One region of the Nocardia sp. NBC_01377 genome, then DNA from elsewhere that is predicted to be linked to it. Evidence: riboswitches for the same ligand, from Rfam matches in the RefSeq annotation. Region 1 holds a riboswitch; the other holds the start of a gene.
The links. A riboswitch is a leader RNA that binds a small molecule or an ion and turns the genes downstream of it on or off. The one in region 1 is predicted to bind thiamine pyrophosphate.

Region 1 (4,953 bases):
GGTGCGGGCCGCGGTGCTCGAGGCCGTGCGATCCGGTATCGATACCGAGTTCGGGGTCTAGGTGGCGGGGGACACCCGCGACCGGATCCTGGCCGAGGCGAGGACGCATCTGCTCGCGAAGGGGTATCCGGCGTTCACCGTCGCCGCGGTGCGCGATCGGCTCGGATTGTCCAGCGGCAGTATGTTCCACGCCTTCGGCTCCAAGGCCGGGCTCGCGGCGGCGGTCTACGTCGAAGCGATGCTGGACTACCAGCGCGCCGTGCTCGACCGCCTCGGTTCCGGCGACGGCGAGCGCGACGTACTCGCGTTCATCGCCGCGCATCTGGGCTGGGTCGAAGATCGCCGAGAGCTCGCGCGCTTCCTGTTCGCCACCCTGCCCGACGAGGTCGGAGCCATAGCGAAACCCGCACTGGCGCAGCACAATCAGGAATTCTTCGACGCGCTTCGACGCTGCTACGCGGAGCTGCCCGGCGCCGGAGCCGACGACGGTTCCGGTTTCTCGCTGGCACACGCGCTCTGCGTCGGACCGGCCCAGGAGTACTGCCGCCAGTGGGTCCGCGGCGGCGTCGACACACCGCCGCGAACCCACACGCGAACCTTCCAGCGGGCGGCGCTGGCCGCCCTCGCGACCCTATCCGCGCGCTGACACCGAGGCGCGGCGGTCGATGAACCTGCCCACCAGCCACGCCACCGCGACGGCGGCGAGGAACGACAGCAGCGACGCGCTCATCCACGGCTGCTTGGTGAAATGCAGCCATTCCTGTACCCGCACCCAGGCATCGGTCCACACGCCCGCGTCGCCGGGATTGATCAGCTGGTACACCGAGAGGCCGACCAGCCAGGCCACGATCATGCCCCAGCGTGACGGCGCGTCGGCGGCGGTGTTCCACTCGCCGTGCGTGCGCAGGAAGAAATCGGCGACGAGAACGCCGAGCAGCGGCACGAATACCGAGCCGATCAGGCCGAGGAAGCCGAAGTAGTCGTCCATGTCCAGCCACAGCGCCAGTACCGTGATCAGCGCGCCGAGCCCGATCGAGAGCGCCCTGCGGTCGACGCGCGGCGCGAGGTTCTGGATCGAGATCGCGGTGGAGTACACGTTGGCGAAGGACTGGTCGGCTTCGCGCAGCACCAGGATGAAGAAGAACGCCGCGCCGAGGGTGACGCTGAGGAACGGCCCGTAGGTGCCGTCGCCGGTGGACAGCGCGAGCGCGAACAGACCGAGGATGTAAGCGAGGATCTGGGTGAGTCCGTACGCGCCGCTCGCCGCCCCGAACGCCGCTTTCGTGCTGCGCGAGTGACGGGTGTAGTCGGCCGCGACCGGCATCCAGGAGATCGATACGGCCAGTGCGGCATCGGTGGCGATCCAGAACAGCGACCAGTCGGCGCCGAACGGGCCGTTGCCCTCGGGGCCGGGATCGGCGGTCAGATCGGGCAGGCCCGCACGGAAGAACTGGATGTAGAACCAGAGCAGCGCGACGCCGACGCCCACCGTCACGAACCGGCGCAGCAGTCGTACCGACCCCAGCGGCCAGATCGTGAGCACGGTGGTGATGACCCCGGCGACGACGACGTAGAGCCAGCGCGGACCGCCGCCGAACATCTCTTCGGCGGCATTGCCGATGACGATCAACTCGAAGGTGCCCCACCCGATGAGCTGGGCGATATTGAGCACCGTCGGCACATAACTGAGTTTCGCGCCGAACAGACCCCGCAACAGCATCATCGCCGGTTTGCCGGTTTTCGCGCCGGGGACGGCGGCGAGCCCGAGCATCAGTCCGCCGACCACGGTGCCGATGATCATCGCGACGATGCCCGCCGCGATCGAGATCTGCGCCGCGCCCTCGGTATTCGGCGCGAGGACGGTGTAGGCCCCGGAGAACGCGAAAAGACTGACGCCCAGATTCGCCCAGAACGCGCTCTGATCCCAGAACGACAGCACCCTCGGCGCGGGCTGATCCAACGTGAGCGGGGCCTCCTGGCCCGTCGTGTCGGCGGTCGATGAGGCCATCGGGCAACTCGCTTCCCTACGCCGGCATTACCCGGACAGGTTCATGCGGTCGGCGGCGCTTCGGGTCCGCCCTCTCAGCCCGGCCATTTCCGAGCTCCCGCGGGTGTATATCCGGGCAAATGGTACACGCGTACTGGCACACGCACCGGGGCGAGTTCGCGATCGGCGGATGTGGGCGCGCTGGCGCACCGACCCCGGGTAGCGCGGTCAGGGTTGCGGTGCGCGGTGGGTCCGCAGGGCGTGGTCGAAGCGATCGAGCAGAAAAGCCGTGGCCCGCTTGGCGATCGGGGTCCAGACGGCGGCGTCGAACCCGTGGAACGCGCCGGGAAACAGCTGGAACTCGACCGGCACGCCCGCTGCGCGCAAGGCATCGACGTAGGCGATGGTCTCGTCGCGGAAAGGTTCGATGCCGCCGACGAAGCTGATCGTCGGCGGCAATCCGGCGAAGTCGGCGGCGCGTGCGGGTGCGGCGTAGGCGGGCACGTTCCCGCCGTAGAGATCGCCCAGGTAGAGACGCCAGGCCGATTCGTTGGTGACCGCGTCCCAGACCGGGGCGTTGTTGTCGACGGCGGAGTCGGTGCCGCCACGGTCATCGATCATCGGGTATATCGGCATCTGGAAGGCGATGGCGACCTCGCCGTGGTCGCGGGCATACAGCGACACCGCCGCGGTGAGACCGCCGCCCGCCGAGGCCCCGCCGACCGCCAGTCGGTCGGTGCGGACCCCGAGTTCGTCGGCGTGATCGCGCGACCACAGCAACGCGTCGTAGCAGTCCTCGAACGCCGCCGGATACGGTGCCAGGCGGCTGAGTCGGTAGTCGGGGGAGACGATCACGCAATTGCCGGTGCGCACGAGTCTGCGCATGGCGGCGATTTCCCACTCCGGCGCGCCCATGGCGTAGCCGCCGCCGTGGATCCACAGGATCCCCGCCGCCTCCGGTGCCGGGTCGGGGCCGGTGACGATCAGAACGCGCAGGGGCGAGCCGTCGCGCCGACGGATCCATCGTTCGCGGCGACGGATACCGCCGATCGGCACGGCGCGCGCTATCCGGTCCATGATCGGTGTCGGCTTCCGCAGTTCGTCGACGGTGCGCGCGCGTCCGGCCGCCCTGCCCAGCACCGCGGCCGCCCTTCGCAGGCCGGGATCGATCATCGTCTCGGTGACATGCATGGTGTTTCGCTCTTTCACACGGTCGCCGCGCTCCGCGACAACAGGACGGCACGGGGGCTTGGAGTGTCGTGATCCCATCCGGTCGCGGAGATATAGCATTTCCGCATCAGCGGTGCCGGGGATTCGACGGCGGCCGCGTATCGGAGCTTCTCTCGCTCGAGTCGACGGTGCCGTAGCGGGGCGGTCGGCGCACTCGTCGAAAGGTTTGCGCGATGACCCTCATGTCCTCGGCCGCTCGGTGTCTCGGGTTGGTCGTCTTGCTGCTCGGACTGACCGTACCGGCCGCGGCGACGCCGACGGCGTCGGATCTGGTGCAGGCGGGGCGCTGGCTCACCGACGAACAGGGCCGGGTGATCACCGTGCACGGTGTGAACATGGTCTACAAATATCCGCCGTACTTCCCCGCGGCGGGCGGTTTCGGCGAGGAGGACGCCCGGTACCTGGCCGAGCACGGTGTCAACGCGGTCCGGCTCGGGTTCGCCTGGACGGCCGTCGAGCCGCAGCCGGGCGTCTACGACGACGACTACATCGCGCAGATCGCGCAGACCCAGGGTGTGCTGGCGGAGTACGGCATCTACAGTCTCATCGATTCCCATCAGGACGCGTTCAACGAATCGGTCGGCGCGAGCTGGAGCGGGTTCCCGAACTGGGCGACATTCACCGACGGGTTCCCGTTGCAGCCCGATCCGGGCTTCCCGTTGGTCTACTTCGTCAGCCCCGCGCAGAACCAGACGTGGGCGAATTTCTATCGCAACCGCGCCGCGGCCGACGGCGTCGGGGTGCGGGATCATTACGCGGCCATGTGGGAGCACGTCGCGCGACGCTTCGCCGACGAACCGTATGTGCTCGGCTACGACCTGATCAACGAGCCGTGGCCGGGGTGGGAATACCCGACCTGTTTCCCGCAGGGCTGCCCCCGGTTCGAGAACGACGTCCTCGCCCCGTTCCAGGCCGAGGTGATGAACGCCATCCGCCGGGTCGACTCGAAACACGTGCTGTTCTACGAGCCTTCGGTGACCAACGACTTCGGCACTCCGAACTGGATGCCGAATCCGACCGGTGATCCGAACGCGGGGATGAGCTTCCACGACTACTGCGTGGGTCGGGACGACGCCTGTGTGAGCAGCGGATTGGATCGCGCCGACCGCGAGGGCGTCGTCGGGATGGTGACCGAATTCGGCGCGACCAGGGACTGGTCGAAACTGACCCGTCTCGGCGATCTCTACGACGACCGCATGGTCTCCTGGATGCTCTGGTCCCTGTCGCAGAACCAGACGCCGGGTCATCCGCAGGAACCGCCCACCGGTCCCGACCTGATGGACCCGGCGATCGTGCGGGCCTATCCGCAGGCGGTCGCGGGCACTCCGCTGCAATGGCGCTACGACAGCGCGACCGGCGCTTTCACCCTGCGCTACCGCGCCGTTCGCGTCGATTCCGGCCAGCCGTTCCCCCTCGGAGCCCGGACCGAGGTGTCGCTGCCGCGGAGCATCTACCCCGGCGGCTACGACGTCGACGTCCAGGGCGCCGATGTCGTCTCCGAACCCGACGCCCCGATGCTCGAACTGACCGCCGCCCCCGGGCAGGACCCGGTGACGGTGACGGTCACGCGGCGGTGATCGACGCCGAGGACGCGGCGAACGTCCTCGGCGTGCGACGCCGACAGTCCGACTACGCGGGTGAATCGGGTCGTGTCTCTTGTCGGATATATGCGGTGCCCGTGCGCGCCTAGGCGGTTCAGTGGTGGATGTCAAGCCTGCGGGGGCGGGAAATCGGCG
Region 2 (4,953 bases), 2.7 Mb from region 1:
AGGGCGAGTTTCTGAAGCGATCGTTACAGTCACGCTGATATGAATACCTGTAGCACTCGCTACAGTCAACCCATGGCCCGCCCACTCGACCACGCCAAACGCGCCGAACTGCTGCACGGCGTCGTCGAATACATCGCAGCCAACGGACTCGCCGAACTGTCGCTGCGCCCGCTGGCGGCCGCGCTCGGGACCAGTTCGCGCATGCTGATCTACTACTTCGACACCAAGGAAGAACTGCTGGTCCAGGCTCTGGCCACCCAGCGTCCCGATATCGGCGCGCTATTCGCCGACGTCGACGACGCGACGGCACTGCGCGCCAGGCTGACCGCCTTCTTCGATTCGAGCACATCCGGCGACGGGTCGACCAGCGTGCGAGTACTGCTCCAAGTGCTGGGCGCGGCGTGCGCGCCGGACAGCCCGTACGCGCACTACGCCGTGGAGGCGATCGGCGCCTTCGTCACGTCGCTGTCGGCGGCTCTGCGGCGCATCGGGACCATCGATGATCCGGAAGCTGTTGCGACCCTGTTGATTTCCGGGTTGCGCGGGGTGATTCAGGATCGGCTGATCACCGGCGACGTCGAGCGCACCACGCGCGCGGCGCGGCGTTCGATCGAACAGAACATCCGCTGATGTGCGCGGGACGTCCGGCGCGTGAGGTCACCGCATCGGCAGATCCGTCGCGGACACCGCAACTCCCCGCTGTCCTGCCCCCTGCGCAGGGCGGCGATGCGATGTCCGCGACGGTCGCCGCCGGGTAATCCCGCTGCCGGGGGCGAGACGGAGTACCCGGCATCCGTATTTCCGGGTAACGAGCGACACCCGGAAATACGAAACCGTGGACAGCCGTGGTATCAGGAGACCACGGGCAGATACACCTTCTTGCCCGCATCGGCGAATTCCGCCGATTTTTCGGCCATTCCCGCCTCGATGGCCTGCACATCGGTCAGACCCTCGCGTGCGGCGTACTCCCTGACATCGGCCGAGATGCGCATCGAGCAGAACTTGGGCCCGCACATGGAACAGAAATGCGCGGTCTTGGCCGGTTCGGCGGGCATCGTCTCGTCGTGGTACTCGCGTGCGGTGTCCGGGTCCAGCGATAACGCGAACTGGTCACGCCAGCGGAATTCGAAACGCGCCTTGGACAATTCGTTGTCCCGGTCCTGGGCGTGCGGGTGACCCTTGGCGAGATCGGCGGCGTGAGCGGCGATCTTGTAGGTGATCACGCCGACCTTCACATCGTCGCGGTTGGGCAGACCGAGATGTTCCTTCGGGGTCACGTAGCAGAGCATGGCGGTGCCCGCCTGGGCGATGATCGCGGCGCCGATGGCCGAGGTGATGTGGTCGTAGGCGGGCGCGATATCGGTGGCGAGCGGCCCGAGGGTGTAGAACGGGGCCTCCTCGCACAGTTCCTCCTCCAGCCGCACGTTCTCCACGATTTTGTGCATCGGCACGTGGCCGGGACCTTCGATCATCACCTGGACACCGAAGGATTTCGCGATCTTGGTAAGTTCGCCGAGGGTGCGCAGTTCGGCGAACTGGGCCTCGTCGTTGGCGTCGGCGATCGAGCCGGGACGCAGCCCGTCACCGAGGGAGAAGGTGACGTCGTATTTCGCCAGGATTTCGCACAGTTCGGCGAAGTTGGTGTAAAGGAACGATTCCCGGTGATGGGCCAGGCACCACGCGGCCATGATCGACCCGCCGCGCGAGACGATGCCGGTGACCCGTTTGGCCGTGAGCGGGACGTAGCGCAACAGCACACCGGCGTGCACGGTCATGTAGTCCACGCCCTGCTCGCACTGTTCGATGACGGTATCGCGGTAGATCTCCCAAGTGAGCGCGGTCGGATCGCCGTTCACCTTCTCCAGCGCCTGGTAGATCGGCACGGTGCCGACCGGGACCGGGGAATTGCGCAGAATCCACTCCCGGGTCTCGTGGATGTTCTTGCCCGTGGACAGATCCATGATGGTGTCGGCGCCCCAGCGCGTGGCCCACACCATCTTCTCGACCTCCTCGGCGATCGAGGAGGAGACGGCGGAATTGCCGATATTGGCGTTGATCTTGACCAGGAATTTCTTGCCGATGATCGTCGGCTCGAGTTCGGGGTGCTTGTGATTGGCCGGGATGACCGCCCGTCCGGCGGCGACCTCCTCGCGCACCAGCTCCGGCGTCACGCCCTCGCGCTCGGCGATGAAAAGCATCTCGGGGGTGACGATTCCTCGGCGAGCCCAGGCCAGCTGGGTCGGCGGACCGTCGACCCGCGGTTTCTCCCAGCCGTCGCGCAGCGCGGGTAGACCTGCTTCCAGATCGATGGTGGCCGCGGTGTCGGTGTACGGGCCGGAGGTGTCGTAGACGTCGAAGGTCTCACCATTGGTGAGGTTGATCCGGCGAACCGGAATGCGCAGGTCATCGACCTGGCGATAGTGTTTGACGCTGCCTTCGACAGGACCGGTGGTCACGGTGTCGACAGGTGTGCTCGTCATGTTTCTCCCTACGCCGGCATTACCCGGTCAGGTTCATACGGTCGACGGCCCTGACGCTCCGTGGAGCTAGCCGTCCTCTCAGCCCGCTGGTGCGAGCCCCCGTTGGCGATATGCGATTTTCCCCGGCCAACCATACCCGCCCGCCCGACGCCGCTCCCGGTGATCCGCATACCGGAGGTGATGGTCGCGATACGGTCGCGGGCACTGACGACCGGCGTCGCGGGGATTAGGTTGTGGGGCATGCAATCCGAGTTGCCGACGCTGGATGTTCTGTGGGGTCGCACCCTTGTGGTCCAAGTGGTGCAGGATCCGGAGGGTTCGGGGCAGCTAGGTGAGTTGGTCGGCGGTCGGGTCACCTTCGACATGGGGCTGGCGGAGAACTGGTTCACGCTGGTGCGATACGTGGACGGGACCGCCGTGCTGTTCGGGCAGGGACGTGACGACCACTACGTCGCGCCCGCCGAACCGCAGGATCTGCTCGCGGGCGCGCCGCCGTGGGTGCCGATCGCCGATCTCACGCCGCTGATGCTCGACGAGGTGATCGATTTCGTGCGCTGGTGGGACGGCACGGCGTGGCGGCACTCCGCACAGCTGGAATTGTTGCGCGTGGAGTACGAGACGGCGGTGGCGCTCTATCCGCTGCTCGAATTACAGCAACTGATAGGACTTTTCGCGGAATCGCTGCACGGCGTGACCCGTGCCGAGATTGCCGCGCTGTTCGCGGCGGCGGAGACGAGATCGGTGACGCCGGAACTTGTTTCGGTGCTCGAACCCGAATTATGCGATCCGGTATACGATTTCCTCGCGCGCGGCGGTGTCGTCGCCGGGTCGGCTCCGGTGGCGGAGGAACTTCCCGTCGCGGGAACCGGACCGCGGTGGCGTCGCAGGCTCAGTCCGGTCGACCATCGCAGGCAACTCGTCGCCGCGATGGTCGAGGCGCCCGAGAAGCCGCGCCCCGTTCCGCCAGAGAGTCCGGAACTCATCGATATGGTCGCCCGTATCCGGGTGCTGTACGAGGAGTACGGGCATATCGACTTCGCGTTCCGGGTCGGTCGCGGCATCGGGGTCGGCGTGCCGCGCAACGCGCGCAAGATTCCGACCGGGTTGCGGCGGCTGCGCGATACCGAGACCGGTGAGCACGGCCGATGGCTGTTCATCCGCTTCGCCATCGACGGCGCCGAGGTCCGGGTGGAACGCGCCTACGACCACTGGCCGGACTGGTTCCCGCGCAGCCCCTACGACAACGATCCGGACCGAGGCGATCTCGTGGAGGAACTCGCCAACCGCGGCGTCGACGCGCAACCGACCTGGGCCGCGCTGGCCGCCGACGAATTCGCCTACGTCACGGTGTGAGCCGGGGCGGGTGCCACGCGCTCCCGGTCAGTCGCGGAATTCGGCGATGACCGGGGCGTGGTCGCTCGCGCCCTTGCCCTTGCGCTCGTCCCGGTCGACCAGCGCGTCCTCGGCCCTGCCCGCCAGTTCGGGTGAGGCAAGGACGAAATCGATGCGCATACCTTCCTTACGGGGGAAACGCAGCTGGGTGTAGTCCCAGTAGGTGTAGACGCCGGGGCCGGGTGCGAAGGGCCGCATGACATCGGCGAAACCGGTGTCGACGACGGCCTCGAAGGCCTCGCGTTCGGGCGGGGAGGTGTGGGTCTTGCCCTGGAAGAAATCGGTCGACCACACATCGTCGTCGGTCGGCGCGATATTCCAGTCGCCGACGAGTGCGATCCTGGCCTTCGGGTCCTCGGTCAGCCACGCCTGTCCGCTCGCGCGCAACGCGGCGAGCCATTCCAGTTTGTAGGTGTAATGCGGGTCTTCCAGTGCCCGGCCGTTCGGTACGTACAGGCTCCACACGCGCACGCCACCGCAGGTTGCGCCGAGTGCGCGGGATTCGACGACGGGCGTGCTGATCAGGGATTCGCCCGCGTCCTTGTCGAAACCGGGCTGACCGGGAAAGGCGTATTCGACATCGTCGAGCCCGATCCGGGAGGCGATGGCCACGCCGTTCCACTGGTTGACGCCGAGGTGGGCGACCTCGTACCCGAGTTCGTCGAACCGCTCGAACGGGAACTGGTCGTCGCGGCATTTGGTTTCCTGCATCGCGAGCACGTCGATGTCCTGGCGGTCGAGGAATTGCACCACCCGATCGATACGGGAACGGATCGAGTTGACGTTCCAAGTCGCGAGACGCACGAAATGCCTTCCTTCACAATGGGCCCACAGGACCGCACGGCCTACAGGTTCTTTTCTACGCTCTTTCGCGCGGCTGTCACGACGGGGGAGCGGCGTAACGGTAGCTGTGATGGTCGAGGAAACCCATGTCGCGGTAGAGCGCCATCGCGCCGACATTGTCCGCGGTGACCTGGAGATAGGCGTGGGTCGCGCCACGGCCGTGCCCCCAGCGGATCAATTCCGCGCAGATCAGGGAACCGAGCCCGTGCCTGCGGTGCTCGGCCGCGACCGTGAGACA

Region 2: it holds a riboswitch for thiamine pyrophosphate, as region 1 does, so the genes downstream of both, thiC (phosphomethylpyrimidine synthase ThiC) here and OG225_RS19610 (purine-cytosine permease family protein) in region 1, are expected to answer to the same signal.

What each region holds. Positions count from the first base shown of each region.
Region 1 is NZ_CP109566.1:4,239,273-4,244,225, reverse strand. It holds gene OG225_RS19620 (crotonase/enoyl-CoA hydratase family protein) at 1-61, shown strand, start outside; gene OG225_RS19615 (TetR/AcrR family transcriptional regulator) at 62-646, shown strand; gene OG225_RS19610 (purine-cytosine permease family protein) at 632-2,008, opposite strand; TPP riboswitch at 2,006-2,119, opposite strand; gene OG225_RS19605 (alpha/beta hydrolase) at 2,216-3,178, opposite strand; gene OG225_RS19600 (cellulase family glycosylhydrolase) at 3,391-4,794, shown strand.
Region 2 is NZ_CP109566.1:6,906,704-6,911,656, reverse strand. It holds gene OG225_RS31890 (KasA/KasB family beta-ketoacyl-ACP synthase) at 1-33, opposite strand, end outside; gene OG225_RS31885 (TetR family transcriptional regulator) at 73-630, shown strand; gene thiC (phosphomethylpyrimidine synthase ThiC) at 852-2,480, opposite strand; TPP riboswitch at 2,468-2,593, opposite strand; gene OG225_RS31875 (hypothetical protein) at 2,721-3,833, shown strand; gene OG225_RS31870 (exodeoxyribonuclease III) at 3,861-4,676, opposite strand; gene OG225_RS31865 (GNAT family N-acetyltransferase) at 4,753-4,953, opposite strand, start outside.